DNA from 3 places in the Xanthobacter dioxanivorans genome. Region 1 is predicted to be linked to each of the others. Evidence: riboswitches for the same ligand, from Rfam matches in the RefSeq annotation. Region 1 holds a riboswitch; each other region holds the start of a gene.
The links. A riboswitch is a leader RNA that binds a small molecule or an ion and turns the genes downstream of it on or off. The one in region 1 is predicted to bind cobalamin.

Region 1 (9,796 bases):
GGGCACCTTGGTGGTCAGCAGGAAGCCGGTCGGCTCCCGGTAGTTCACCGTGTAGATGGTGGGCACCTTGCCTTCGGTGGGAATATCGGACACGTCCACGCCCATGCGCTCCAGAGTCGAGCGGTTCTCCAGGCGGAACATGAAGACGGACTGCGGGTCCGCCTGCGCATCCACCAGGCCCTCGGCCTTGGCCACCGCCTCGCTGAGGCTGATCGCATCGTCGCTGAAGTTGAACTGTCCCTGCTTGCCCGAGGCACCGAAGGCGAGGAACGTGCGCGCGCGGCCGTAGATGTAGATGGTGTCGGACGGCTGCAGATAGATGTTGTTGACCGGATCGCGGATCAGCCGGTTGAAGCTGATGGTGGCTTCGCGCCCGCCGCGCTGCAGGGTCACGAACATGTCGTAGCCCTTGTTCTGCGTGGCGCCGGCGCGGCTGATGGCGTCGAGAACGCGCTCGCCGTTCGCGGTCAGCGGGAACTTGATGGGCGCGTCCACCTCGCCGAGAACGGTCACCGTGTTGGAGCGCTGCTCCTTCACCGTCACCACGGCCTGAGGATCGATGGCCCGGTTGCGAAGACGGTCGATGATCTCTTTTTCCACCTGCGAGGGGCGCAGGCCCGCGACCCTCAGCTGGCCGGCATACGGAACCGAGATAGATCCGGTGCTGTCCACCTGCTGTGTGGGAATGTCGACGAAGTTACCGGCGCGCGAGGCCGCTTCCGCCGGGATGAACAGGCCGCCGGCGGACGCCTCGAAGATCGAAACGCCCACGAGGTCGCCGATTCCGATCTTCACGTCCGGGATGGGGCGGCGGTCGTTGCGGAAGGTGCCGATGAGGCCTTCCCCGTCCAGCTGGGACAGAACCCGGACGACGCTGGCCGTCATCGGGACCAGCTTGTAGCCGACACCATCGGTGTCCTGCGTCTGCGGATTGCGTACTTCCGCGCTATAGGGCCCCGAAGCCGGAAGAAGATTGCATCCCGCGAGCAAAGCTGCAGCGGCAATGCAACCGGCGATCCGAAGGCGTCCGAGCCAGCCGTTCTGGAAAGTGTGCACTACGAAATCCCCAGCGAAAGCATTGACCACGCCATAACACGGGGGGCATCTCGCGAAAATTCAGAAAGGGGGTGAAAGCCCGTGGGCGCTGGCGTTTGGAAGGCCTTGTAGTTTCTTCGCAACAGGTGGCATCGTATCATGATACCGCAAAACAGGGTGCAAAATCAGCTTTGAGGATCGCACCCGAGCGCTCCCGCTCAGGTTGCGCCACTAAACCTCAAGCCGTGCATGGGCTTAAGTGATCCAACGGAAAGCGAGGCAGCCTCACGTGGCGATGAGGAAGCGATCGGCACCCTCGAGTACCAGGCAGGTGAGGTGCCCGGTTGCATAGGCCCCGGTATCGATGTTGATTCGATTGCCGAGAACCTCCGCATCGCGCATGGGCGTGTGGCCGTGGACGACGCAATGGCCGAACCAGTCGGGGCAGTCGAGGAACTCCCGCCGGATCCACAGCATGTCTTCCCGCCGCTGCGCCTCGAGCGGGATGCCCGGGCGCAGGCCTGCATGGACGAACAGATAGTTGCCGCACACGTAATTGGTTGAGAGACGGCGCAGAAAGGCCACGTGCTCCTGCGGCACGGCGCTGCGCCAGTCGAGCCACAGCTGCGCTTCCTCGATCCCCGGAGCCGCCGGAAGGTAGGAAAAGACCGTTTCGAGCCCGCCCATCCGCAGCCAGTGGGAGAAGGCCTCCTGGGAGGCCATGGCATCGAGCATCACCGCTTCATGGTTGCCGGAAAGGCAGACGACACGGCGATGATTCGCCCGCTCCATCAGGGTATCGAGGACACCGGCGGAGTGTGCCCCGCGATCCACGTAGTCCCCGAGATAGATCTCCATGCACGCGGGACCTGGATGGGCCTCCATGTCCTCGTCGATGGCCGCCTGAAGAGTGGTCAGGAGATCGAGGCGCCCGTGCACGTCGCCCACGGCGTAGATGCGCACATCGTCAGGCACGATCGGAGCCACCGGCTCGTGCAGGACTTCGGGAGCAACCTGGGGTCGGGGCTTCAGCATATTCATGACACTACCCGCCGTGCCGGCCCAGCGCCCCACCGTGCTGGCACGGCGCCTTGCAAACCGCTAGAAGACTTTACATTAACATGACATTTTGATTTTTGCGAAGTCATTATTGCGATGCAGCATCCCGGCAGGGGCGCACGCGGGCTTTGGCTTACCTCCTTTCACGGGCCTGTGATTCGAGGAAAGCGGCCAAGCTTGCGGATGGCCGGTACGTTGGGGAAGGACTCTCGATGGCGTTCGACGTGGCAGCGCTCTCCATGGCGCTGGAGGCTCTGCTCGGCTATCCGGCATGGCTGGTGCGGCGCATCGGCCATCCGGTGATCTGGATCGGCCGTCTCATCGTCGTCCTTGACCATGGCTTGAACCGGCCCGGCGTCTCCGCCTCCGGACGTCGCCTGCTCGGCATTTTCGCCCTGCTGGTCGTGCTGGTCGGGGCGGCAGCCCCCGCCCTCGCCCTTGAATGGCTGCTTCGCCCCCTGCCCTTCGGGCTTGTTCTCATCGGCCTCGTCGGCAGCACCTTCATCGCCCAGCGCTCCCTGCACTGGCATGTGGCGCGCGTCGCGCAGGCGCTCGAAGTTGAGGGGCTCGATGCCGCGCGCGCGGCGGTGAGCCACATCGTGGGGCGCGATCCCCAGACGCTGGACGAAGCCGGCGTCGCCCGCGCCGCTATCGAGAGCCTGGCGGAGAACTTCTCCGACGGCGTGGTCGCGCCCACCCTCTGGATGTGCGTCGCCGGGCTGGCTGGAGGCGCGGCCTACAAGGCGCTGAACACCGCCGACAGCATGATCGGCCACCTCACCGCCCGGCACGCCGCCTTCGGCTGGGCCTCGGCCCGCACCGATGACTACGTGAACCTGCCGGCCTCGCGCCTTGCCGGCATGCTGCTCATCGCCGCCGCCGCCGTGACGCCGGGAGCCGATGCGCGGGCAGCCCGGCAGGCCATGCTGCGCGATGCCCCGCGTCACCGTTCGCCCAATGCGGGCTGGTCGGAGGCGGCCATGGCCGGCGCGCTGGGCCTGAAGCTGAACGGACCGAAGGTCTATGCCGGCGTCCTCACCGAGGACGCCTACATGGGCAACGGACGCAGCGAGGTGACCGCCGCGGACGTGCGGGCCGCCCTCCGGCTCTATCGGCGGGCGGATGCAATGCTGATGCTCATCGTGCTGGCCGGCGCCGCCCTGCCGTTCATCGTGCCAGGCTGAGGAGGCGGTCGAGGTCGAGATGCCCCTCGAGGTGCGCCGCGAGGCGATCGAGCGTCGCCTCCACCTCCCGTTCGTAGGCCACGCCGGTATCCTCAGCCCCAAGCCCCTCCAGCCACGACCGGCGGAAGGCGTCCGAGGCAAACAGGCCGTGCACGTAGGTCCCGGCGACCCGCCCGGAGGCGGCGATTGCGCCGTCGGCCCGACCGTCGGAGAGCATGGCGAACGGGCGCTGCGTATCCGTGCCGGCGGTGATGCCCATATGCATCTCGTAACCCGAAAAGACGGCGCCAGCGGCGGTCCCCGTCACCTCCTCCAGCCGCTTTTCGCCCGACAGCACCGTATGGGCCTTCAACAGCCCGAGCCCGCGCGCGATTCGGGGCTCCCCCTCGACCCCTTCCGGATCGGCGATGGTTTCTCCCAGCATCTGGTAGCCGCCGCACAGGCCGAGCACGCGCCCGCCGCGCCGCGCGAAGGCGAGGATGTCGTGGTGCAGGCCCTCAGCCTTCAGCGCCGCGAGGTCGGCGATGGTGGCCTTGGAGCCGATGAGGAGGACGAGATCTGTGTCGGGCGGGAGCGTCTCATGCGGGCGGATGCGGCTCACCTCCACCTGGGGCTCCGCGTCGAGCGGGTCGAGATCGTCGAAATTGGAGACATGGGGCAGGATCGGCACGCAGATCCGCACGGTTGCACCGGGGTTCGGCGCGGGCGGGGCGGACAAGGCAAGGGCGTCCTCCGCCGGCAGGCGGGCGGCGTCGGCGAAATGCGGCACCAGCCCGAGCGCGGCCCAGCCGGTCTTCTCGGCGATCAGCGCCATGCCCGCGGAAAAGAGGCTCGGATCGCCACGGAACCGGTTCACCACGAAACCGGCGATCAGGGCCGCGTCGGCGGGGTCGACCACCACTTTGGTACCGACGAGGCTGGCGATGACGCCGCCGCGGTCGATGTCGCCGATGACCACCACCGGCACGTCCGCCGCCCGCGCGAAACCCATGTTGGCGATGTCGCCGGTCCGCAGGTTTACTTCGGAGGCACTGCCGGCGCCCTCCACCAGCACCAGATCGGCCTCCGCCTTCAGCCGGCCGAAGCTCTCCAGCACGAACGGCAGGAGGGAGGGCTTCATGCCCTGGTAGGCGGCGGCCTTCGCCGTGCCGTGCACGCGGCCCTGCACCACCACCTGGGCGCCGCTCTCGCCCTGCGGCTTGAGCAGGACCGGGTTCATGTGCACGCTCGAAGGAACGCGCGCCGCCTGCGCCTGAAGCGCCTGCGCCCGGCCGATCTCGCCGCCGTCCGCCGTCACCGCTGCATTGTTGGACATGTTCTGCGGCTTGAACGGCCGCACCTTGAGCCCGCGCAGGGTGAAGGCCCGCGCAAGGCCGGCAACGAGCAGGGACTTGCCCACGTCGGAGCCGGTGCCCTGGAACATGAGCGCGCGCGCCATGGAGGTCAGAACTCGATGCCGGCCTGCGCTTTCACGCCGGCGGCAAAATGATGCTTCACCAGGCCCATCTCGGTCACGAGGTCAGCGGCGGCAACCAGCTCCGGCTTCGCATTGCGCCCGGTCACCACCACGTGCAGGCCGGGGCGGCGGTTGGTGAGGGTCGCCACCACGTCGGCGAGGTCGAGATAGTCGTAGCGCAGGGCGATGTTGAGCTCATCGAGCACCAGCAGGTCGATGCTGTCATCCGCCATCAGCTCCCGCACCCGCTCGAAGGCGCGGGCGGCGGCGGCGCGGTCGCGGACGAGGTCCTGCGTCTCCCAGGTGAAGCCTTCGCCCATGGTGTGCCAGACGACCTTGTCCCCGAACGCGGAAAACGCCTCGGCCTCCCCGGTCTGCCAGGCGCCCTTGATGAACTGCACCACGCCCACGCGCCCGCCCCGCCCGAGCATGCGCAAGGCCAAACCGAACGCCGCGGTGCTTTTCCCCTTGCCGGGGCCGGTATGGACGATGAGCAGGCCCTTCTCGACGGTCTTGCCGGCCACTTCCCGGTCCTGCACGGCCTTGCGCTTGGCCATCTTCGCGCGATGGCGGGCGGCTTCGGCCGCCTCCGCGGCGGCGGGCGGTGCGGGATCGGTCACGGCGTTTCGTCCTTCACGATGAGGGGCAGGCCGGCCACCACCAGCACAACGCGCCGGGCGCTGCGGGCGAGGCGCTGGTTGAGCAGGCCCGCGGCGTCACGGAAGCGACGGGCCAGCGCGTTGTCCGGGACGATGCCGAAGCCCACTTCGTTGGCGACGCAGACCGTGAGGCCGCGCCGCGCCGCCAGCGCCTGCTCCAGCACCGCCCCCTCGGTCGACAGGTCATGTTCGGCGAGCAGATGGTTGGTGAGCCACAGGGTCAGGCAGTCCACCAGCACCGGCTGCTCCGGCGGGAGCTTCGCCAGAAGCCCGGCGAGATCGAGGGGCGCATCATGCGTCTCCCACCCCACGCTCCGGCGGGCGCGGTGGTGGGCGATGCGCGCCTCCATCTCGGCGTCCCGCGCCTCGGCGGTGGCGACATAGGCCCAGGGGGCCGGCCGGCGCTCCACCTCGGCCTCGGCGAAGCGGCTCTTGCCGGAGCGCGCGCCGCCGAGGACGAGGACGAGGCCACCGCTCAAGCGGCGCGCCGGGTGAAATGCTGCCGCAGGAACCCGGCGAGGGCACCGAGCACCGCCCAGAACACGAAGCTCGTGACCACCACCGTCACCGCAAAGCTCTGGGCGAGGGCGTGGGGCACCGGGCTGTCGTGGCTCGCCGGCTGGGGCGCGCCCACCAGATGGGGCAGCACGATGAGACCGACGGCGAGCGCCGCCAGCGGCAGCGAGCGGCCATAGACCAGCAGCGCGATGCCGGCGCCCGTCGCCACCACCGTGCCGACCCACCATGCCTGACGAGCGAGGAGGTCCGCCGCCGGCATGGCGGGCAGTTCCGGAGGAAGGCTGATGCTCGGCGCCAGCGCAACGGCGGCGAAAGCGGCAAGGCCCCAGGCGAGCCCGTCCCGCCATCCGGAGAGGCCGCCGGCGGCCTCCGAGACAGCAAGGAGCAGCAGCGCGAAGCCCGCTGCGCCCACCACGTTGGCAAGGGCGGTGTAGAGCAGGCGCTCCATCCCCTCCGCGGGGGTCCATTCGTCCGCATGGTCATGGCCGGCGGCCACCTGGCCGGCACCAGCCGGGCCGGGATCGGAATGGTCTTGGGCGGCATGGTCATGGGAGGCATGGTCATGGACCGCAGGCGGGGCTGCTTCCTCGTAGGTCTCGGCCTTGAGGATAAGCGGAACGGTTGCGGTCTGCTGCATCACGGCCAGCAGGAGGCCGGCCAAAAGTCCGCTGATCGCCGCCGCGAACACGAGGGCGCGAAAGATAGCCATGATGGTTTTCCCCTCAGTGGCAGGGAAAGCCGGTGGAATGGCGATAATCGTGCGCCGCATTGTGCAGGGCCGGCAGGCTGGTGAAGCCCGTGCCGACGATGATGAACAGGCCGAGCAGGCCCGCGAACGTGATCTGGACGGCGCGGGAGGCAAGCCCGGCCTGAACGAGGGAGTCTGTGCGCGTCGTCATGTCCAACCCTTTCGATCCTCCCGCCGAGGACCCGGTGGTGATGCCCTGAACGGGCGATGCGCGTCGGCAGGTCTCCTGGCTCGCGGTTCATCACGGCGCCTGCGCCTTCCCGGATTGCTCCAGTGGCCTCTTGCAGGTCCGCTCACCGCCGACAGTTGCGGGGGCAGCCGCGGCTTTGGGCCCAAGGCCCGCACCGCATTCCCTTTTCGTCCGCCCGGGGGGCGGACACCGACGACACCGCGACTATAAGCCTCCCGCAGCGCATCGCAACCGCGCCGTCGGGGGCGCAGGGTGTCTCACGTCACCGCGTTTCGCGGCTTCAGGTGGCCGTTCACATATGCCGCGACACCGTCCTCCAGCGAGGTGAAGGGGCGCGTGAAACCGGCCGAGCGCAGCTTGGCAACGTCGGCCTGCGTGAAATACTGGTACGCCTTCTGCAGGCTCTCCGGCATGTCCACATAGGTGATGTCCGGCGCGATGCCGAGCGCCGAGAACACCGCGTTGGCGAGGTCCGCGAAGGAACGCGCCACGCCGGTGCCCACGTTGAAGATGCCGGAGACGTCCGGGCTTTCGAGCAGCCACCGCACCACCTCCACGCAGTCGGACACGTGGACGAAGTCGCGCAACTGCCCGCCATCCGGGTAGCGCGGGTCATGCGACTTGAACAGCGTGACGCTCTCGCCCGCCGCCGCCGCTGGATAGATCTTGTGCACCACGGAGCGCATGTCGCCCTTGTGCGCCTCGCCGGGGCCGTAGACGTTGAAGAAGCGCAGCCCCGCGAACTGCGGCGGGCGCGGCCGGCCTTCCGCCACGTCGGCCATAACGCGCCGGTCCACGAACAGCTTCGACCAGCCGTAGGGATTGAGCGGGGCAAGGGCCGCGAGCGCCGCGGCCTCCTCCGCATCCACGAAGCCGTCGGCGCCGTCGCCGTAGGTGGCCGCGGAGGAGGCGTAGATGAGGCCCAGCGCCTTGCGCGCGCACAACTCCCACAGGTCCAGGCTGGCGCGAATGTTGCGCGCGACGATCTTGTCCGCGTCGCGCTCCGTGGTGGCGGAGATGGCGCCCATGTGCACCACCGCGGTGAGGCGGCCCCCCTCCTTCTCCACGAAGGCGTTGACCGACTCGGGCCGGATCACGTCATGGAGTGGGATATCGGCGATGTTGCGCCACTTGGGGCCGTCTTCCAGCCAGTCGGCCACCACCACGCGGTAGCCATCCTCGGCGGCGGCGCGGGCGATGTTCGATCCGATGAAGCCGGCACCGCCGGTCACGAGGAGCAGGTCGCGGCTCAGCGCCACCGGTCGGGTCATGTCGGGCTCCCCTCGTCTGTCGGGAGCCCCGTGTGCCATGCCGGCTCAGGCCTTGTCCATCGCGGCACCGGCGCGCAGGCGGGTGAGCGCGTTCCATACCTCGACGGCGGCGATGTCCGCGAGGCAAGGCGGCCCCTCCCGGGTTTCCGGCGCGATGCGGCAGACCGCCTTTTCGCATGGCGCACAGGGCCGGCGTGCCTTCAGCTCCAGCGCGCGCGGCCCATAAAGGCCGGTCAGGCGCGGATCGGTGGGGCCATACAGACCCACTGTCGGCACCCCGCAGGCGGCGGCCAGGTGGCCAAGCCCGGTATCGACGCTGACCACCCCGGCGGCACCGGCGATGACCGGGGCAAGGGTTTCAAGCGTCTGGGGCGGAAGGAGCCGCACCTGCGGCAACCCCTCGGCGATGGCATCCGCCCGCGCCCGCTCCTGCGGCCCGTGGGCGAAGAGCACCACCTCGAGCCCGGCCGCGCCCGCAAGGTCGGCCAAGGCGCGCCACCCGGCCAGGCTCCAGGTCTTGGTGGGCCAGGTGGTGCCGTGCAGAAAGACCAGATAGGGCGCGCCATCCACCGGTGCCGGCCGCAGGCCCGCATCGGCCGGCCGGCCTTCGAGGCCATAGCCGAGCGCGGCGGCGAACAGCTTGCGGATGCGCACCGCCATGTGCTCCACCTCGGGCACGTGGTGGCGGCGGGAATAAGTCAGCGCCGCGGCGGTTTCGCGCGCGCTCGCCCGGTCGAAGCCGTGACGGGGACCGCGGGCGAGGGCGGCGACGGCGGCGCTCTTCATCAGCCCCTGGGCATCGATGACCAGATCGTAGGGCTCCGCCGCAAGCGCCGCCCGGATGCGCGCCACCTCCCCACCTCGGAACGCCGCGAGCGGATTGCGCAGGAGCCGGCGCAGGGGCACCGTGATCACGTTCCGCACCGCCGGATGCAGCCGCGCGACGGGGGCGAAGGCCTCCTCCACCGCCCAGTCCAGCTCAAGGCCGGGGATGGCGGTGCGCGCGTCCGTCAGCGCCGGGAACGTGTGCACCACGTCGCCCAGCGAGGACAGCTTCACCAGCAGCACCTTCATCGGCGCAGATGCTCGGCGGCTGCCAGGACCTCCTCGGCGGCAATGCCCTCAAGGCAGGCGAGGGTCTTCAGCGGGCATTCCCGCTTGTGGCACGGGCGGCACGGCAGGTCGCGCGCCAGCACGCGGGCGAAGGGCGAGGCGGGTGGCGTCATCTTCTCGGACGAGGCGCCATAGAGCACCACCAGCCGCCGGTCGAATGCCCCGGCCACGTGCATGAGGCCGGAATCGTTGGAGACCACCACGTCCGCGCAGGCGAGGATCGCGGCGGCCTCGATGAGGGTGGTTCGGCCGACCAGATTGTCCACCGGCACGCCCGCGCCGCCCGCGATGGCGTCGGCGGCTTCCGCGTCCTTGGGCGAGCCGAGGATGCGGATGCGGTAGCCGGCCTTCACCGCGAGGGCGGCAAGGGCAGCGAATTTCGCGGCGGGCCAACGCTTCGCCGGGCCGTACTCGGCACCGGGACACAGCACCATCACCGGCCCTTCGCCCTCCAGCGGGAACTTGGCCGTCGCCACGTCCACGGCGCCGTCCGGCAGCATCAGCCGCGGACGGGGTGCGCGGGCGATGGAGCCCACGGGCAATCCAAGCGCGACGAAGCGGT
Region 2 (9,796 bases), 2.5 Mb from region 1:
CATCGCCCCCAATTACGAGTTCGGCCAGTCCTTCGTCGCCGTGTTCAAGGAGCTTCTCACCAAGAAGCGCCCGGACGTGGAGTTCGTGGCCGAGCAGTGGCCGCCTCTGGGCAAGATCGACGCCGGCCCGGTGCTCCAGGCCATCGACGCCGCCAAGCCCGACGCCATCCTCAACGCCACCTTCGCCGGCGACCTGGTGAAGCTGGTGCGCGAGGGCAATACCCGCGGCGTGTTCAAGGACCGCGCGGTGGTGTCCTATCTCACCGGCGAGCCCGAATATCTCGACCCGCTGAAGGACGAGACCCCCAACGGCTGGATCGTCTCCGGCTATCCCTGGTACTCGATCAACACGCCGGAGCATAAGGCGTTTCTCGACGCCTACCAGCAGCTGCACAAGGACTATCCGCGCCTCGGATCCATCGTCGGCTATTCCACCGTCATGAGCATCGCGGCGCTGCTGAAGGGCACCGACGACTATTCCACCGACGGCCTGGTGAAGGGCATGAAGGACCTGAAGGTGGACACTCCCTTCGGCCCCATCGTCTACCGCGCCGGCGACCATCAGTCGACGCTCGGCGCCTATATCGGCAAGACCGCGCTGAAGGACGGCAAGGGCGTGATGGTGGACGTGGTGTTCAAGAAGGGCGCCGACTACCTGCCGCCCGAGGCCGACGCCGCCAAGCTGCGCCCGGCCAACTGAGGCGGCGGGACGCCGCCGTCATCCCCCGGCTCGTCCGGGGGATCCACGCCGCGGCCGGGATGGCGATTGCCGTCCCGCCGCAGCGCGGCACCCCGAGCGCCCCTGCCGCAGAACGGCCCCGCCCTCGACGGCGGGGACCCGAACAAAACGAAGAACACTTTTTCCAGATCCGGTGAACGAAAGGCCGAGCCGTGGAATTCCTTCTGGTCCAGGCCCTCAGCGGGCTCGCCAGCGCCGCGTCGCTGTTCCTGGTGGCGTCTGGCCTGTCGATCATCTTCGGCGTGACGCGCATCGTGAACTTCGCCCACGGCGCCTTCTACATGCTGGGCGCCTACGTGGCCTTCACGCTGACCGACCGCTTCGCCGGCCCGCTCGGCTTCTGGGGCTCCATCCTTGTCGCCAGCCTGGTGGTGGCGGCGCTGGGGGCGCTGATGGAGATGGTGCTGCTGCGCCGCATCTACCACGCGCCCGAGCTGTTCCAGCTGCTCGCCACCTTCGGCGTGACGCTGATGGTGCAGGACCTCGTGGTCCTGATCTGGGGCGCCGAGGATCTCATGGGCCCGCGCGCCCCGGGCTTTGCCGGCGCCGTCGAGCTGTTCGGCCGCCGGGTGCCGGCCTACGATTTCCTGCTCATCTCCCTCGGCCCCATCGTGCTGGGCCTGCTCTGGCTCGTCTTCCACCGCACCCGCTGGGGCGTGCTGGTGCGCGCGGCGACGCAGGACCGCGAGATGGTCGCCTCCCTCGGCGTGAACCAGAAGTGGCTGTTCACCTCCGTCTTCGCCCTCGGCGTCTTCCTCGCCGCGCTGGGCGGCGCGCTGCAGATCCCGCGCACCACGGTGAGCCACGCCATGGACCTCTCCATCATCGTGGAGGTGTTCGTGGTGGTGGTGATCGGCGGCCTCGGCTCGGTCACCGGCGCCTTCGTCGCCGCCATCCTGGTGTCGGAGCTGAACGCCTTCGGCATCCTCATATTGCCGCAGATCTCCATGGTCATCGTGTTCCTGGCCATGGCGGCGGTGCTGGTGGTGCGGCCATGGGGCCTGTTCGGCAAGCCCGACGCCACGGTGCGCGCCGCCACCGGCGTCGCCATCCGGCCCTGGCGCCCCATGAGCGGCATGGAGCGGGCGGCGGTGGCCGCGGCCGTGGCGGTGGCCGCGGCCCTTCCCTTCTTCGCCGGCAGCTACGCCTTGTCGGTGGGCTCGGAGATCCTCGTCTTCGTGCTGTTCGCCGCCAGCCTGCACTTCCTGATGACCGTGGGCGGCCTCGCCTCCTTCGGCCATGCCGCCTATTTCGGCCTCGGCGCCTACGGGGCGGCGTTCCTGGTGAAGTATCTCGGCGCACCCATGGAGGCGGCCCTCCTGGTCGGTCCGCTTTTGGGGCTGGCCGGCGCGGTGGTGTTCGGCTGGTTCTGCGTGCGCCTGTCGGGGGTCTACTTCGCCATGCTGACGCTGGCCTTCGCGCAGATCGCCTGGTCGGTGGCGTTCCAGTGGGTGGAGGTGACCGGCGGCGACAACGGCATGCTCGGCATCTGGCCCGCGTCCTGGGCGGCGACGCCGCAGGGCTTCTTCTGGCTGGCGCTGGCCATCGTCACCGTCGGCGTGGCGCTGCTGCGCATGCTGGTGTTCTCGCCCTTCGGCTTCGGCCTGCGCGCCGCGCGCGACAGTACGTTGCGCGCCGAGGCCATCGGCATCGACCGCAAGTCCACCCAGTGGGCCGCCTTCATCGTGGCCGGCACCTTCGCCGGCGTGGCCGGGGCGCTGTTCGCCTTCCTGAAGGGCTCGGTGTTTCCCGAGAACCTCGCCATCCCCACCTCGGTGGACGGGCTGGTGATGGTGCTGCTCGGCGGCATCGAGACGGTGTCGGGCGCGGTCATCGGCGCCATCGTCTACAAGGCCCTCGCCATCTGGCTGATGAGCAAGACCGAATTGTCCAAGCTGGTGCTGGGCGGGGTGATCGTGCTGCTGGTGGTGGCCTTTCCCAAGGGCATCGTCGGTTTCCTCGAAGACCTGCGCCACCGCCTGCGCCCGCCCAGGCCCAACGGGGCGGGACCGCAGGCGGCCGGCTACGGCGCCAAGGTGGAGGCTGCGGAATGAGCGCGCTGCTCGAAGTGAAGGGCCTGATGAAGTCCTACGGCGGCGTGCACGCCGTGCGTGGCGTCTCCTTCGCCGTCGCCCCCGGCGAGATCCTGGCGCTCATCGGCCCCAACGGCGCCGGCAAGAGCACCTGCTTCAACATGCTGAACGGCCAGATCGAGCCGGACGCCGGCTCCATCATCCTCGCCGGCGAGGAGATCGTCGGCCTGCCGCCGCGCGCCGTGTGGCGGCGGGGCGTCGGGCGCACCTTCCAGATCACCGCCACCTTCGCCTCCATGACGGTGCGCGAGAACGTGCAGGTGACGCTGCTGTCCTTCCATGGCGGCCTGCGCGCCATGGTGGGCTATGCCGGCGCCGCCCACCGGCAGGAGGCCGACCGCCTCCTCGCCCTCGTGGGCATGGAGGCCCAGGCGGAGCGGCCCTGCGGCGAGCTGGCCTATGGCGACCTGAAGCGGCTGGAGCTGGCCATCGCGCTGGCCAACGATCCGCGCCTGCTGCTGATGGACGAGCCCACCGCCGGCATGGCGCCGAAGGAGCGGGTGGACCTCATGCGCCTCACCGCCGAGATCGCCCGCACGAAGGGCATCGGCGTGCTGTTCACCGAGCACGACATGGACGTGGTGTTCGAGCATGCCGACGCGGTGATGGTGCTGAACCGGGGCGAGCTGATCGCCCGCGGAACGCCCGCGCAGGTGCGCAAGGATCCGGATGTCCGCGCCATCTATCTGGGCGAGGGCCTGCTCTACAATCGCGAGGAGAGCGCGGCATGAAGCTCGAGGTCGCAGGTCTCAACAGCCATTACGGGCCGGCCCACATCCTGTTCGACGTGGGCTTCGAGGTGGGCACCGGCGAGGTGGTGGCGCTGCTGGGGCGCAACGGCGCCGGCAAGAGCACCACCTTCCGCTCGGTGGTGGGCCTCGTGTCCCAGCGCTCCGGCACGGTGCGGTTCGAGGACGAGGACATCTCCCGCCTGCCCACCTACGAGATCGCCCGCCGCGGCCTCGGCTACGTGCCGGAGGACCGGCGCATCTTCAGCCAGCTGACGGTGGAGGAGAATTTCGAGGTGGGCCGGCAGCCCCCGCGCGAGGGCGTCGCCACCTGGACGCCCGAGCGCATCTACGCGCTGTTTCCCAACCTCGGCGAGATGCGCAAGCGTCCCGGCGGACAGATGAGCGGCGGCGAGCAGCAGATGCTCACCATCGGCCGCACCCTCATGGGCAATCCCTCCCTCGTGCTGCTGGACGAGCCGTCCGAGGGCCTCGCGCCGAAGATCGTGGAACAGATGGCGGACGCCATCCTCACCATGAAGCGGGAGGGGCTCTCCATCGTCATCTCGGAGCAGAACCTGCATTTCGCCAAGCTCATCTCCGACCGGGCCTATATCATCGAGAAGGGCCGCATGCGGTTTTCTGGCACCATGGCGGAGCTCGAGGCCAATCCGGAGGTCAGGGACGCCTATCTCGCCGTGTGACGGCGGGCGGGAGGGGAACCGTTCGGGCCGGCCGGGCCCGGGCGGTCGACCCGCTCCCACGGGAAGGACGGGGCAGGAGGGGCACGAGGGGTGAGCACGAAAGTGGCAACGGACGTCCGGCGCCGCCGCGCCAAGCCGGCGCAGGCCGAATACATCCTCGACCATCAGGTCGGCTTCCTGCTGCGCCAGGCGATGCAGCGCCATACGCTCATCTTCGGCGCCCGCATGGGGCAGGAGCTGACCTCCACCCAGTGGGCGGCCCTGGCCAAGCTCAACGAGAAGGGGCCCTGCTCGCAGAACCTGCTCGGCCGCCTCACCGCCATGGACGCGGCCACCATCAAGGGCGTGGTGGATCGCCTGGTGAAGCGCGGGCTGGTGGAGACCCGGCCCGACCCGGAGGACGGCCGCCGCCTGGTGGTGGCGCTCACCGCGGAGGGCACCGCCCTTACCGGTGAGGCCGCCGCGGTGGCGCACGCCATCACCGAGGAGACGCTGGCGCCCCTGGATGCCGACGAGCGCGTGCAGCTGATCGCCCTGCTGAACCGCCTGAAATGACGACGCCCGGCATCCCGTGGGGGATGCCGGGCGCGATCAAAGCCGGACGGGGGGCGGCCGCGATCAGGCCGCGTCGTAGAGCCGACGCTCGAACAGCGGGCTGCCCTTCAGGCCGTGGAGCGCCTTGGCGGCGCCGAGCACGGCGAGATCCACCAGCGGCTCCAGCAGGATGACGAGCATGTAGGCGCCGCCGAAGGTGGCGACCGAGGCGAGGCTGTCCACCGAAACGCCCTGGCCATAGAGGGCCCAGAACGCCACCCAGCCGACGATGCCGGCCTGGTAGGTGGTGGAGAGCACCAGCGCCTGGCGGTATTTCAGCTCCACATAGGGGGTGTTCGGGGCGATGACGCGCCGCGCCACCGCGGAGAGGGCGAACAGCGGCACCAGCAGCGTGGTGACGTTCATGCCGTATTGCGGCAGGTCGAACGGCGCGAAGAACAGGCCCTGGACCAGCAGGCCCAGCGCCAGCCCGATGGCCGCCGGGGCGGCGCCGAAGATGAGGAACAGGGTCGAGCCGAGGATCAGATGCACCTCGGACACCCCCACCGGGTGATGCGGCAGCACCTCGAAGAAGGAAAAGACGAGGGCGGTGGTGGCGATGGAGCGGGCCGCCAGCGAGACGAGCCCGCGCTCGCGCGCCGCGTCGAAGGCGAGTTTCAGGGCATAGCCGCCCGCGCCGGCGGCGGTGACGTAGCTCAGCCAGATTTTCCCGCCATCCACGAGACCTGGTTCGATATGCATTCTCTTGATCTCCTACGCCGTCTCACCCGACGGCCCGAGGTTGGACACGTGCACGCCTGGCCGGTCTCCTGACTCGCGGGTCGCCGCAGACCTCCCGTCTTCCCGGCGGTCCCCGAAGGAAACCTGCCAGTGACACGGTGGAAGGCCGCTCGCCGCTCACAGTCGCGGGGGCGGTCGGGGCGCGGGCGAGAAGCCCTTCCCCGTTCCCGTTTCAGCCCGGACGCACCGCGTCCGGGTCACCTTGCGTACCGGCAGCAGGTGCCAATTCCTCCCTGCTGTCAAGCTGGCCGGGCATCCACGCCGCCCCGCTGGCGCCGGCCCAACCGCGTGGATGGCCGGGACAAGCCCGGCCATGACGGTGGTGGAGGCAGGGCGCCGGTCGATCTGAACGCGACCCGCGCTAGTGCTTGTGGGCGCTGCCCTCGGCCGGCGCAGCGGCGCCGGCGCCCACGCCCTCGACCTTGAACTGCACCGCCACGGTGCCCGCCTTCTCGAAGGTGAGGGTCCCGTCGACCAGCGTCCCCTCCTTCAGCGGCGCCTTCAGGTCGAGGAACATGAGGTGGTAGGAGCCCGGCTTCAGCGCCACCGTGCCGCCGGCCGGGACCTCGATACCGGCCGGCAGGGGGCGCATGGTCATCACCCCGTCCTTTACCGCCATTTCGTGAATCTCCGCCCGGCCGGCGAAGGGCACCGTGGCGGAGACCAGGCGGTCGGGCGCCGCGCCGGTGTTCTTGAGCACGAAGTAGCCCGCCGCCACGGAGGCGCCGCCGGGGGTCGCCCGCGACCAGGGATGGCCGATCTCGATGGCGCCGGCCTTGAATTCGTGCGCCAGCAGCGCCTGCGCCGAGACCATCAGGAGGCACAGCGCGAAGGCGCCGGCGGCGAGCATCTCCTCGACGAAGAGGACCCGGCGCAGAAATGGGCGCGCGGCCCCGCGCCGCGGCTGCGAGAAGGGGAAACGCAGGAAATGGGACATGGTGGAAGCTCCGCACGCACGCTCCGCCCCGCCCGGCGGGCGCGGAGACAGTTCAACAGCCAGATGGAAACGACGACGAAAAGGCCGGTTCGGCCCGGCGCCATCAGGCCGGCGGTGCCCGTGCGAGGTTGGCGGACCATGCCCCGCCCCTCGGCGGCGGAAGATAGGTGCGGTCGGTGTCCATGCGCGACGCGGCGGCCGGGCCGCGCGCCGGCAGGTCGCCGGCGGAGGACGGCGGCGCGACCAGGGGCCCGAAGGCGGCGCACCCCAGGACGCAGCATGCGTCCGCCACGTGCCGGAGCGGCGCGCCGTCCCGGTCCGCCGGGGACGGATCGGGGCGCGCGCCGTGGCAGATCGTGCCGTCCGGCCCGGCGGCCAGGGCCGGCGCCACCGAAAGACCGGCGGCAAGGCCCGCCAGCAGCACCTGCAGGACGAGCAGATAGGCCGCGAGAATCGCGGTCCTGTCTCTCCAGGCGGGGCGGGCGGCGGTCACGTCGGGTGGCGTCTCCAAGGGGCCGGCACTGTGCCACCGAACGGGCGGACAACCAAGATGGGCCCCCCCGCCGGGCGGGGCGCATGCGTCAAGATGCCCGCGCGCTCCGCCCGCGGACCAAAGGCGCCGGGCGCTCAGCGCGCGTCGTGGGTGTGGATCTCGAGCGCCTCCAGGAAGCGCGACACCATGTTGTAGGCGCCGATGGTGGCGGTCAGCTCCACCAGCTCGCGATCATTGAAGACGCCGCGCACCGCCGCGAACACCTCCGGCGGAACCTGGACCTGCCGGGTCATGGCGTCCACATAGGCCAGCACCGCGCGCTCCCGCGGCGAGAACAGCGCGCTGTCCTGCCAGCTGGCCAGGGCATCCACCTGGGCCTGCGTCACGCCCTCGCGCAGGGCGATGGGCACGTGCTGGTCCGCCTCGTAGGGCGCGTTGTTGAGCAGGGCGATACGGATGATCACCGTCTCGCGCAGCGCGCCGGGGAGCACGCCCCTGTGGCGGATGGCGGTGAGAAAGGCGAGCCACCCCTCGGCCACCGGCGGGCTGTGGATCAGCATCTGGTAGAGATGCAGCAGGCTGCCGCGCTCGGCGACGATGCGCTCCACCAGCGCATGCGCGTCTGGGGCGGCGGGATCACCATAAGGAATGCGGGCCATGTTTCCTCCTTGCGGGACGAGGCGTGTTCCAAGGCCGGAGGCCCATGGCGCATCCGGCGGTCCGGTCCCGACCGAGATATCCGGTGCCGGAGGAAAAGACCGCGTTAATCTCCCCAAGCCTGAAAAGGCCGCCCGGCGGGGATCCGGGCCGCGCCGGCGCCGGGCGTGATGGCTTCGGCCCGATTGTCCTGAGCTCCTGCATCGTCATTCTTGCTATCGCAAGGGTATGCTGGCAGGCTCGCAGCGCAGGGTTGCAGTTGGACGAGGCGTTTGTGCGCCACCCGGGAGACGGAATTCACCATCGGGCAGCGCGCCCTCGGAACGCTTTTATGGACCATCTGAAGGCGCTGACATTCGTCGGCATCGCGGCTCTTCTGGCGATTGGGCAAATCCTCTTCAAGCTTGCGGCCAGCACACTGCCGGAAAATGCGTTTTCGACCATCGGCTCGGCTCTCTCCGCCGCCCGGAATGGATATCTTGTTTCCGGACTTGCCCTCTACGCATTTACCACCGTCTTTTGGGTTTTATCGCTCAGGGATACCGACCTGAGCCGCGCCTATCCGTTCATGGCGCTCGCTTACGTCTTCGTGCCGCTCGCGAGCGTCTTCGTTCTGGGCGAGCGGACGACCCCGGTCCTGTGGCTCGGATATGCCTTCGTGATCGCGGGCGTCCTCATCGTCGCGTGGGGTGGAGCGTGATTTGGCGGCCCGTCGCGATCACCGCGCGACGCCTGTGGCGACGGCGGCCACACGCCGTCGCGGGAGCGCTGGTGCTGCTGCTGGGGGTGATCTATGTGAGCCAGGCCCTGACCCCCTCGAGCTATGGGCAGGTCCTGACCCACATCGGCGCCGACAAGGACGGGCTGGTGTTCGGCGAGCCGCGCGACATCCGGACCGATGAATATCTGGTCCTGACGCCGTTCATCCAGATGGCTTTGCGCAGCGGCTTTCAGCGACACGAGACCATCTCTCCCTACGGGCAGGATCTGCGCAACTACTATGCCCTGCCCCTGCTCGACTGGGCGCTGCCCTTCAAGCCTCAGCTCTGGGCCTTCTTCTTCGCCGACCCGGCGTTCGCCTATTCGGCGTACCACTTTGCACTGATCGCCGCCTTTCTGTTCGGATACGCCATCCTCGCGCGGCAGCTCGGGGCGCAGCCGAACGTCGCATCGGCGGCCGCCGTCATCTTGCTCGGGTCCCATTTCACCCAATTCTGGTGGAGCTCCAACGCCGCCACCTTTGCCCTCGCTCCCTGGATTCCGGTGGTCTACCTGGCCCGCTGGCCCTGGCTCCTGCGGTCCGCGATCTTGTTTTATGTCGCGACGGTGTGGGTTCTGTCTCTCGTCTATCCCCCGTTCATCATCTCCGCGACTTTCGCTTTCTTTATTCTTCTCGTGGCATTCCGGCCGGATAGCCTGGACTGGCGCCGCGTGGCCCTGGCGGTGCTGGTCGCGTGCGGCGCGATGGCGACCGTCTGGGCCTATTACGGCGATGTCGCCGCCGTCATGCGCGACACCATCTATCCCGGCCGTCGCGAATTTTCCGGCGGCGGCATGCCGTGGCTCATGGCCGTGGCCCACCTGTTCCCCTACCTCAATCTCCTGCAGTTCGATTCTCTCATTCCCGACGCCAACCCGTGCGAGGTTGGCGTCGTCAGCAGCTTTCTGCCGCTCTCGCTCCTGGTATTTGCAGATCACCGCGCCCTGGGGCGCTGGATCGCGCACCATCCCCGCGCCGCCATCGTCCCGGCGCTCGGCCTCGGGCTGACATTGTGCTGGATGATGCTCCCGGTGCCCGTCGAGCTGGGCCGGCTGCTGCTCTGGAACATCATTCCCCCGACCCGGCTGCTGTGGGGCGCCGGGCTGATCCTGACGCTGGGCCTTGCCGTCATCGGGTCGCAGGTGCCCTGGCGCATCAATGCCCCGCGGGTGGGCGTGTTCTGCGCCCTGGTGCTCGCCGCCTGGCTGTTCTCGAAGATCGTGGTCGCCGGCGTGATGTTCCCGCGGCCCGACCGGGCGGTGCCCCTCATGCTGGCGCGCGCGATATTCGACTGGATCATCATCGTTCCGGTCCTCGGCCTTCTGCTGGTGAGGACGTGCGCGCGGGTCC
Region 3 (9,796 bases), 1.2 Mb from region 1:
GCCGTGTCCGCCGCCAGCCACTGCGAGCGATAGAACAGGATGAGGGCCTTGGCCCGCGCATCGGACCGCGCCGCGCGCCGGGCCTCGCCCGCCTCCAGCAGCCCGGCACCGGGGCGGTGGAAGGCGGCGGCCGGCACCGGGCAGGGCGGCGGGATGCGGCGGCAGACGGCGTAGTCCGCCGCGCCCGCCATGGTGTCCAGCAGCGCGCCCATGTTCTGCGGCCCGCCGGCGCGGAAATAGGCGAGCCAGCGTGCAAGCTCCGCCCGCGGCAGGGTGGAGAGGGCGGCAAGGCGCGGGTCGTCCTGGTCCTCCCCCGGCAGCAACGCGAGGGCGATGCCGCGCATGCGGGCCATGGCCGCGAGCCGCTCGGCGCCATAGCGCCACCAGTCGAGCCCGCCGAGCTGGCGCACCAGCACCACCTTGGCCCGGCTGGCCACCTTCTCCACCCACAAATCCACCGACATGGGATGGCGCAGGTCCTTCAGCCGCGCGAGGCGCAGGCTGGGCAGGTCGTCGCGCCGCGCCCGCCACGCGGCGGAGAGGGCCAGAAGGTCGCTGTCGGCGAAGGAGAGCGCCACCATGTCGCCGGGCGGCTGGGCAAGGTCGACCGGCTCGGCCAGGTCCTCCAGCGTCGTCGATGTGGTGGCGAGGATGTGCATGGGGTGCTTATCGCCTCAGCCGAGGATCGCCTGCTCCACCGCCGCGCGGTCGAAGCCCTTGAGGCCGATCACCACCAGCGCGCCGCTGCGCGCCTCGCCCGCGCCCCAAGGCCGGTCGAAATGGTGCGACACCCGCGGGCCGACGCCCTGCACCAGCAGGCGCATGGGCTTGCCTGCCACGGCCGCGAAGCCCTTCACCCGCAGCACGTCCGGGGTGCCGGCCGCCGCGACCACGCGCGCGGCCAGGGCGGCCGGGTCGGTGATCTCGGGCAAGGCGAGCACGATGCTCTCGAACTCGTCGTGGTCGTGGTCTTCCTCGTCGTCATGGTGGGTGCGGCGGGCGTCGATCCGGTCTTCCGCGCCCATGCCGAGGCCCAGCAGCACGGCGAGGTCGACCTTGCCGCCGGAGGCGCGCACCAGCTTCACCGCCGCCGGCAGGCTGCCGGCCACCGCCGTCTCGGCGGCGGCGAAGCCGGCGGCGTCGAGCAGGTCGCTCTTGGAGAGGATGACGAGGTCGGCGCAGGCGATCTGGTCCTCGAACACCTCTTCCACCGGGTCGTCATGGTCGAGGCTGGCATCGTCCGCCCGCTGGGCGGCCAGCGCCGCGAGGTCCGGCGCGACGCGCCCTTCCGCCAGAGCCGGCCCGTCCACCACCGCCACCACGCCGTCCACCGTCACCCGGCCCTTGATGGCCGGCCACTGGAAGGCCTGCACCAGGGGCTTGGGCAGCGCGAGGCCGCTGGTCTCGATGAGGATATGGTCCACTCGCGGGGTCAAGGCGAGGATCTGGTCGAGCGCCGGCACGAAGTCGTCGGCCACGGTGCAGCACAGGCAGCCGTTGGCGAGCTCGACGATGGTGTCCTCGGCGCAGCTCTCGATGCCGCAGCCCTTCAGGATCTCGCCGTCGATGCCCACGTCGCCGAACTCGTTGACGATCACCGCGAGGCGCTTGCCGCCGGCATTCTCCAGCACATGGCGGATGAGCGTGGTCTTCCCGGCGCCGAGGAAGCCGGTGACGATGGTGCAGGGGACGCGGGCGAGCGAGGTCATCAGGGCTCCTCGGGGAGGGAAAGGGGCGGGATGCGCGCGACCATGCCGCGCTTCAGGCTTTCGGGGCGGCCGCGCCAGGGCATGAGGCCGTCCGGGGCCTCGGCGAGGAGCCGGGCGCCTTCCATCAGGTCGGCGGCGGCATCGGCGGTGAGGTCGCCGAACACATAGGTCCAGCCGTCGCGGCGGACCATGGCGGCGGACAGCGCGCGCTTGCAGTTGGCGAGGCAGCGCACGCCCTTCACCACGATGCCGGGGGGCGCCGTCAGGGCGGTTGTGGCTTCGACGAGGGCCACGCCGTCGGCGGGCAACGCTCCGTCCGGGGCGCTGCGGCAGGTGGTGCAGACGAAGAGGGTGACGGCCGGCGGGTCGCGGCGCGCGGATGCGCTGGCGGGCGCGTCGGTTTCGGGGGTCGTCATCGGCGCGGTTGCCTCAGCCGCGCCGGCATCGCCCGAAAGGTCCGGAAGGTCGCTGCGCTCCACCCGTCGACATCCCAAGGTGCGCGCAATGCCCGCAGGCGCGGGCTTCAAAGGGACGCAGAACCGGAGCACCCCGCCCGGCGCGGACCTTGTCGAAGGCAGGTCTCCTGGCTCGCGGTTCCGCGCCCCCGCCGCCTTCCCGGATCACTCCAGTGGCGTCTGGCAGGGGCTCACCGCTTACAGTTGCGGGGGCAGCCACGGCATTGGAAGCTCAAAGCACGCGTGCCCCGGCCTTCCGCACCGCATTCCCTTTTGCGCCCGTGGTGCAGCACGGGACCTTCGACCCGGCCACTAAAGGCAGGGCGGGGGGGAATGTCAAATGGGGCGCGTCGCCACCGTGTCCCGGCTGACGAGGGCGTCAGCGGAAGGAGAGCCGGGACACGGCGCAAGGATTTGCCGATGGCGCCGCTTCCATCCGCCGTCATGCCCCGGACAAGCCGGGGGATGACGGCGGATTTTGCGAGGATGACGGTGGTTTGGTGCGGGCTGAACGACCTACCCCCGCCCGGCCACATAGGCGCGCCAGCCGCCCAGCGCCGTGATCTCCTGCGCCCGCTCCACCGCATGGGCCTCGCACAGGAAACCCGGCACCTCGCTGCCGTCCTCCAGCCTGAGCTTGCCGATGCCCAGCGGCGCCGGGATGCGGGCGACGAAGCGGCCGAAGGCGGCCGGCTCCAGCGCCCACACCTCCACCTCCAGCCCCGGCCCGGCAAAGCCGGGCTCGCGCACCACGCCCGGCTTCTGGGGCGTGGTGTCCGGCAGCACGAACAGGCGGTAGTCCGGCGCCGTGCGGCAGCGTTTCACCAGCACGCCGCCAGCCTGCGTGAGCTCGGCATTCAGCGGCATGCCGGTGAGGTGAGCCCCCACCACCGCGATGGGCACCGCGTCGGGAAGCGGGGCCGTCGAGGAGCGATAAGCGCTGAGCGGCAGATCGTTCGCCATGGGATTCCTCACCACGCTGTCTTCACAAGGCTTCGAGCACGGCGACGATGTCGCCGGAACGGATGGTGCGGCCGGGCGCGGCGCGGATTTCCCGCACCCGTCCGGAGGCGTGGGCGGTGATGGAGATCTCCATCTTCATGGATTCGATGATGGCGATGGTGTCGCCGGCGGCGACCATCGCCTCCGCTTCCACCAGCACCTTCCAGACGTTGCCCGGCACGTTGGCCGACACGCCGAAGCAGCCCTCCGGCATCTCGCCTTCGCTGAACGGCCCGGCGCCGTCCTCCACCACGAAGCTGTCGAGCCCCTCCGCCTTCCAGCGGGCGCGCTCGGCCTCGAACGCCGCCTGCTGGCGGGCCTTGCCGGCGGTGATCTCGGCGGCGTTGGCCGCAAGACCGGCCGCATACTCCGCATAGGAGAAGCGGCCTTCCTCGATGCGCACGGGATAGGCCCCGTGCGGGAAGGCGGCGCGGGCCTCCGTCAGCTCCGCATGGGAGACCGGAAAGAAGCGGATCTCATCGAAGAAGCGCAGCAGCCAGGGGGTGTCGCGGAATTCCGGCGTGCTCCGCCACGTGTTCCACATCTGGATGGTGCGGCCGAAGAGCTGGTAGCCGCCCGGCCCCTCCATGCCATAGATGCACATGTAGGCGCCGCCGATGCCCACCGCGTTCTCCGGCGTCCAGGTGCGGGCCGGATTATACTTGGTGGTCACGAGGCGGTGGCGCGGGTCGATGGGGGTGGCCACCGGCGCGCCGAGATAGACGTCGCCGAGGCCGAGCACCTGGTAGCTGGCGCCGAAGATGATGTCCTTCACTGCCTGCTCGTCGGGAAGCCCGTTGATGCGGCGGATGAACTCGATGTTGGACGGGCACCACGGCGCGTTCGGCCGCACCAGCTCCTGGTACTTGCGCATGGCCAGCTCGGCCTGCGGGTCGTTCCAGGAGAGCGGCAGGTGGACGACGCGGCTCGGCACCACCACGTCCTCGGCGCGGGGCAGGCCGCTCTCGATCTCGGCCAGGGCGTCGAGCAGGTTGGCGCGAGGCATCGCCGCGCCGTCATAGTGGATCTGCAGCGAGCGGATGCCGGGGGTGAGGTCGATGATCCCCGGCAGGCGTGCCTCTTGCACCGCCTGCGCCATAAGATGGGCGCGCAGGCGCAGGGCGATGTCGAGATGCATGTCGCCGAACTCGACCAGCAGATTGTCGTCGCCTTGCCGGCGGTAGACCACGCGCACCGGTCCATCTTCGCGCCGGGCGAGGATGGGGGAGCCGGGGTCGATGCTTCGCCGCGAGGGAGCGCCGCGCGGGGCTCCCTCTCCCACGACCGGGCTGTCTGTGACCATCGCCGCCGGTGCGGGCCTCCCCTCTCCCCTCGCGGGAGAGGGGGCGGGGGTGAGGGGGGGCGCCGGCGGAAGAGACCGGAAACCATCCGGACGAACGTCGCCAGCCCCCTCACCCGCCTCGCTCCGCTCGGCACCCTCTCCCGCGAGGGGAGAGGGCAAACCGGTCGCGCTCCCTCCGGACGAGGTTGGCAGGGCGCCCGCAGGCGTGAGAGGGCATTCGGGACTGGGATCATCCGGCCGAGCGAGGGGCGCGAAGCGCACGGTGTCGCCGGGCTTGAGCTGCCCCATCTTCCATTGCTCGTCGCGGGCGATCACCGCCGGGCAGACGAAGCCGCCGAGGGAGGGGCCGTCCGGGCCGAGGATGATGGGCATGTCGCCGGTGAAGTCGATGGCGCCGATGGCATAGGCGTTGTCGTGGATGTTGGAGGGATGGAGCCCCGCCTCGCCGCCATCGGTGCGCGCCCAGCGGGGCGTCGGCCCCATGAGGCGCACGCCGGTGCGGGCGCTGTTGAAATGCACCTCGTAGGTGGCGGCGAAGAGGTCGGCGATGTCTTCATCCCGGAAGAAGTCGGGCGCGCCGTGCGGGCCGTAGACGACGCCGATGGTCCACTCCCGCGTCAGCGGGGCGGGAGGGATGTTCACCCCGGCGGGAACGGCCGGGCGCGCCGCCTTCGGGGCGAGGTGGAGCGCATCGCCGCCCTTCAGCGTGCCGGTGGCATGGCCGCCGAACTGTCCCAGCGCGAAGGTGGCGCGCGAGCCCAGCACCACCGGCGCCTGGAATGCGCCGTTCACCGCGAGATAGGCCCGCTGCCCCGGCCCGGAAATGGCGCCGATGGCCAGCACCTGCCCGGCCTCGACCTTGAAGGCCGCATCGTGCGGGGCGGACGCGCCGTCCAGCGTCGCCGGCATCAGGGCGCCGCAGATGGCCACCCTCGCATCGTCGTGGAAGCGCAGGGTGGGGCCGTTGACGGTCATCTCCAGCGCGCAGGCGGTTTCCGCATTGCCCACCAGCGCGTTGGCGCGGCGGAAGGAATAGTCGTCCATGGGACCGGAGGGCGGCACGCCCACGTGCCACAGGTTGAGCCGCCCCGGCAGCTCCTGCAGGCTCGACTGAGCGCCGGGAACGAGCACCTCCACGCTCGACGGGCGGAACGCGAAGTCCTTGAGCGCGGTGGTTGCCACCTTGCCGGAAGCAAGCAGCTCCGAGGCCGCGATGGCGCGCAGATACGCAAGGTTGGTCTCGATGCCGCAGATGGAGGTCTGCGCCAGCGCCGCATGGAGCGCGGCGATGGTGGCGGGGCGGTCGGCGCCGGTCACGATCACCTTGGCGAGCATGGGATCGTAATAGGGTGTCACCTCCGTGCCGGTCTCGATCCAGCCGTCGATGCGCGCCCACTCCGGGAATTTCACTTCCGTGAGCAGGCCGGCGGAGGGCTGGAAATTGGCGTGCGGGATCTCCGCATAGACGCGCACCTCCATGGCCGCGCCCTTCGGCGTCAGCGGGCCGGCGGCGGATATGGGGTCCTCGCCCGCCGCCTGGCGGATCATCCATTCCACGAGGTCGATGCCGAACACCGCCTCGGTGACGGGATGTTCCACCTGAAGGCGCGTGTTGACTTCGAGGAAGTAGAATTCCTCGCGCGCCGGGTCGTAGATGAACTCTACCGTGCCGGCGCTCTCGTAGGCGACGCTCTCGCCGAGCTGCACCGCCGCGGCGTGGAGGCGGGCGCGGACGGCGTCGGAGAGGAGGGGGGCCGGGGTTTCCTCCACCACCTTCTGGTTTCGGCGCTGGAGCGAGCAGTCGCGCTCGCCCAGCGCCACCACCTTGCCCTTGCCGTCGCCGAAGATCTGCACTTCCACATGGCGGGCTTGCGAGACGAACCGCTCCAGATAGACGCGGGCATCGCCGAAGGAGGCCCGGGCCGTGCGCTGGACACGCTCGAACACGTCCCGCAGCTCGTCGGGGGTGTGGCAGAGCTGCATGCCGATGCCGCCGCCGCCGGCGGTGGACTTCAGCATCACCGGATAGGTGATGGCCTGCGCCGCCGCCAGCGCCGCTTCGGCGCTCTCCAGCAGGTCCGTGCCCGGCAGCAGCGGCACGCCACTCGCCTTGGCCAGCGCGCGCGCCGTGTGCTTCAGGCCGAAGTCCTTCAGGTGCTCCGGCTTCGGCCCGATGAAGGCGATGCCCTCCTGCGCCAGGCGCTGGGCGAAGGCGACGTTCTCCGACAGGAAGCCGTAGCCGGGATGCACCGCCTGCGCTCCCGTCGCCTTGCAGGCTTCGATGACGGCGTCGACGTTCAGGTAGCTCTCGGCGGCGGGGGCCGGGCCGAGCCGCACCGCCTCGTCCGCCTCCAGCACGCCGCGGGTGAAGCGGTCGGCATCCGAATGGACGGCGACCGAAGCGATGTTCATGGCGCGCAGCGTGCGGATGACGCGCCGCGCGATCTCGCCGCGATTGGCGATGAGAACTTTTTTGAACACGGCTCAGCCCTCCTCGCCGGCGAAGACGAGGACCTGGATCGGCGTCGGGTTGAAGCCGTTGCAGGGGTTGTTGATCTGCGGGCAGTTGGAGATGACGAGGAGCACGTCCATCTCAGCCAGCATCTCCACATAGTCGCCGGGGCCGGAGATGCCGTCGACGATGGCCAGTTCGCCCGAGGGCTCCACCGGCACATTCATGAAGAAGTTGATGTTGGGCACGATGTCCCGCTTCGACATGCCGTGCTTCGTCACCTCCATGACGAAATTCTCGCGGCAGGCGTGCAGATACTTCACCTGATGGCCGAAGCGCACCGTGTTCGCCTCGCAGGAGCAGGCGCCCGCCGAAGTATCGTGCCGGCCGCTCGTGTCGGCGGTGACGGTGAGCATCACGTTGCCTTCGGACGAGATCAGCCGCGTGCCGGTGGACACATAGGCCGAGCCCTGCACCCGCAGCGTATCCTGCGAGGAGTAGCGCTCCATGAAGTCGTCGGCGCGGTAGAACAGCGTATCCACCGCCTGCTGGCCTTCCAGGTCGACGATGCGCACCGACTGGCCCTTCTTCACCACGCAGGAGAAGGGCGCGTTGGCGGGCACGAAGTAATCGTGGAGCGCGGCGGAAGCATCCCGCACGGGGGTCGCGAAGAACTTGCTCATGAATGCCTCCCCTCAGCGCGCGGTGTTCTCGAAGCCGCGCACGGCCTCGATGGTGGCGGTGCGGCACAGGTCGTCCGCGGCGGGCGCGGGCGCGCTGAAGCGGATGGCCTCCACGGCGGGCGGGTCATAGGCGGGCGCCGGGTCCAGCGGGTGCGGGCAGTTGGAGAGGGTGACGACGAGGTCCATCTCGGCCCGCAAGTCCACGAAGTCGCCTTGTTGGCGCTGGCCCTCGATCCAGTGGAAGACGCCGTCGGCATCGGTGCGCACCGGGGCGAAGAAGGTGATGGCGGGAGGGATGTCGCGCCGGTCGTAGCCGAGCTTGCCGGCGGCGAGAATGAAGTTGTCGCGGGTGTTGCGCAGCACCTTGTCGCCATAGCGGGCGCGGTTGGAGGCGCTCGTGGAGCCGCCCACGAGGGCATCGTGCATGCCCGTGGTGTCCTCGATCAGCGAGAACATCACCCGCCCCATGTCGGAGAACAGCACGCGGCCCTTGCCCAGCGCCGAGGTCCATTGCACCTTCACCGTGTCGGCATAGTTCAGCCGCTCGGATCGATCCGCCGCCGCCCAGGCGATCAGGGAGACCGCCGCCGGCCCGTGCGCCAGATGGATGCGCAGGGCTTCGCCGGCCGCCATCCGCGTCGACCAGTACCAGCCGCCGGGAATGGCCTCCGTGTGGAGAACCGCGCTTTCGGGGATGGGGGCGCCATCCCGCGGCGTCGGGCCGGGCAGGGCCTTCGGCGCATGCTGCTGGCCGGCGGCCTTCAGGTCCTCGTACCGGCGCTTGTTCTGTTCGATGAACAGGCGGGTGTCTTCGCTGACGGTCATTGTGGTCTCCTCAAGCCGTCTGAAGCGCCGGGTCGTCCCGGCCGGGTCCCGAGGGAAGGGCCGGGTCGTCCCGGCCTGGGTTCACGGATTTCGTCTTGGGTTGGCCGGCAATTCTCTTGGGCCAGACCTCGATGTCCTTGGCGATGGTGGCGCCGTAGCGGGCTTTTTCTTCCGGCCGGTTTCGGCGGCGCTCGAAGGCGATGATGCGGGTGGCGAGGGTGAACGCCTCCTTCAGGTCGTGGGTCACCATCACCACGGTCATCTCGCAGGTGTTCCACAGCTTCAGCATGAGCTGGTGGATGTCGGCGCGGATGCCGGGATCAAGCGCGCCGAAGGGCTCGTCCAGCAGCAGGATCTTAGGTCTGCGCATGATGGCCTGCGCCAGCGCGAGGCGCTGCTGCATGCCGCCGGAAAGGGCCGCCGGATACTTGTCCTCCGCGCCCTTCAGCCCGACCTCCTCGATGAGGGCGCGGGCCTCTTCCTCCGCCGCGCGGCGGCGGGCGCCGAACAGGCGGCCGGTGAGGGGGGCTTCCCCCATCTCGGCGGCGAGCACCACGTTGCCCAGCACGGTGAGGTGCGGGAACACGGAATAGCGCTGGAACACCACGCCCCGGTCGGCGCCGGGCTCGCGGGCGATGGGCTGGCCGCCGATCAGCACCTCGCCGCGGGTCACCGTCTCCTCCGACAGGAGGATGCGCAAAAAGGTGGTCTTGCCGCAGCCCGAGGGACCGACGAGGGCGATGAAGGCGCGCGGCGCGAAATCGAGGGAGATGTCCTCCAGCACGATCTGGTCGCCATATTCCTTCCACAGGTGGCGCACGGAAATGGCGGTCATTTCGCGGCTCCGAACCAGGGGAAGAAGAAGCGACGGGCGCGCACCAGCGCGAAGTCCATGGCCACGGCGAGGAGGGTGATCCAGGCGACGTAGGGCAGGATCACGTCCATGGCGAGATAGCGCCGCACCAGGAAGATGCGGTAGCCGAGGCCTGAATCCGAGGCGATGGCCTCGGCCGCGATGAGGAACAGGAAGGCCGGGCCGAGCGACAGGCGCAGGGCGTCCATGAGGCGGGGCAGGATCTGCGGCAGCACCACGCGCAGCGCCATCTGCCAGGTGGAGGCGCCCAGCGTCTGCGCCTTGATCATCTGCTCGCGCGGCAGCTCTTCCACCCGCATGGCGAGGTCGCGGATGAGGTAGGGCGTGATGCCGATGGTGATGAGGGCGATCTTGGAGGCCTCTCCCAACCCCATGACGATGAAGAGGATGGGCAGGAGCGCCAGAGGCGGCACCATGGAGACCATGGCGACGAACGGCGCGAGGAAGGAGCGCACCACCGGCAGCATGCCGATGAGCACGCCGATGGCGAGGG

Region 2: linked by a shared signal. The riboswitch ahead of EZH22_RS09180 (energy-coupling factor ABC transporter permease) and the one ahead of EZH22_RS20560 (CbtB domain-containing protein) in region 1 are both predicted to bind cobalamin.
Region 3: linked by a shared signal. The riboswitch ahead of EZH22_RS26185 (DUF1636 family protein) and the one ahead of EZH22_RS20560 (CbtB domain-containing protein) in region 1 are both predicted to bind cobalamin.

What each region holds. Positions count from the first base shown of each region.
Region 1 is NZ_CP063362.1:4,411,017-4,420,812, reverse strand. It holds gene EZH22_RS20595 (polysaccharide biosynthesis/export family protein) at 1-885, opposite strand, end outside; gene EZH22_RS20590 (metallophosphoesterase family protein) at 1,321-2,076, opposite strand; gene cbiB (adenosylcobinamide-phosphate synthase CbiB) at 2,307-3,278, shown strand; gene EZH22_RS20580 (cobyric acid synthase) at 3,262-4,716, opposite strand; gene cobO (cob(I)yrinic acid a,c-diamide adenosyltransferase) at 4,722-5,291, opposite strand; gene cobU (bifunctional adenosylcobinamide kinase/adenosylcobinamide-phosphate guanylyltransferase) at 5,351-5,872, opposite strand; gene EZH22_RS20565 (CbtA family protein) at 5,869-6,621, opposite strand; gene EZH22_RS20560 (CbtB domain-containing protein) at 6,635-6,811, opposite strand; cobalamin riboswitch at 6,860-7,059, opposite strand; gene rfaD (ADP-glyceromanno-heptose 6-epimerase) at 7,108-8,091, opposite strand; gene waaC (lipopolysaccharide heptosyltransferase I) at 8,167-9,195, opposite strand; gene waaF (lipopolysaccharide heptosyltransferase II) at 9,192-9,796, opposite strand, start outside.
Region 2 is NZ_CP063362.1:1,934,218-1,944,013, reverse strand. It holds gene EZH22_RS09205 (ABC transporter substrate-binding protein) at 1-700, shown strand, start outside; gene EZH22_RS09200 (ABC transporter permease) at 892-2,793, shown strand; gene EZH22_RS09195 (ABC transporter ATP-binding protein) at 2,790-3,563, shown strand; gene EZH22_RS09190 (ABC transporter ATP-binding protein) at 3,560-4,264, shown strand; gene EZH22_RS09185 (MarR family winged helix-turn-helix transcriptional regulator) at 4,355-4,819, shown strand; gene EZH22_RS09180 (energy-coupling factor ABC transporter permease) at 4,883-5,560, opposite strand; cobalamin riboswitch at 5,602-5,819, opposite strand; gene EZH22_RS09175 (copper chaperone PCu(A)C) at 5,961-6,536, opposite strand; gene EZH22_RS09170 (hypothetical protein) at 6,640-7,029, opposite strand; gene EZH22_RS09165 (carboxymuconolactone decarboxylase family protein) at 7,164-7,688, opposite strand; gene EZH22_RS09160 (EamA family transporter) at 8,018-8,386, shown strand; gene EZH22_RS09155 (DUF7657 domain-containing protein) at 8,458-9,796, shown strand, end outside.
Region 3 is NZ_CP063362.1:5,615,036-5,624,831, reverse strand. It holds partial or broken gene cobN (cobaltochelatase subunit CobN) at 1-659, opposite strand, end outside; gene cobW (cobalamin biosynthesis protein CobW) at 675-1,712, opposite strand; gene EZH22_RS26185 (DUF1636 family protein) at 1,709-2,125, opposite strand; cobalamin riboswitch at 2,266-2,481, opposite strand; partial or broken gene EZH22_RS26180 (allophanate hydrolase-related protein) at 2,681-3,067, opposite strand; gene EZH22_RS26175 (5-oxoprolinase/urea amidolyase family protein) at 3,150-6,950, opposite strand; gene EZH22_RS26170 (urea amidolyase associated protein UAAP2) at 6,954-7,604, opposite strand; gene EZH22_RS26165 (urea amidolyase associated protein UAAP1) at 7,617-8,429, opposite strand; gene EZH22_RS26160 (ATP-binding cassette domain-containing protein) at 8,440-9,264, opposite strand; gene EZH22_RS26155 (ABC transporter permease) at 9,261-9,796, opposite strand, start outside.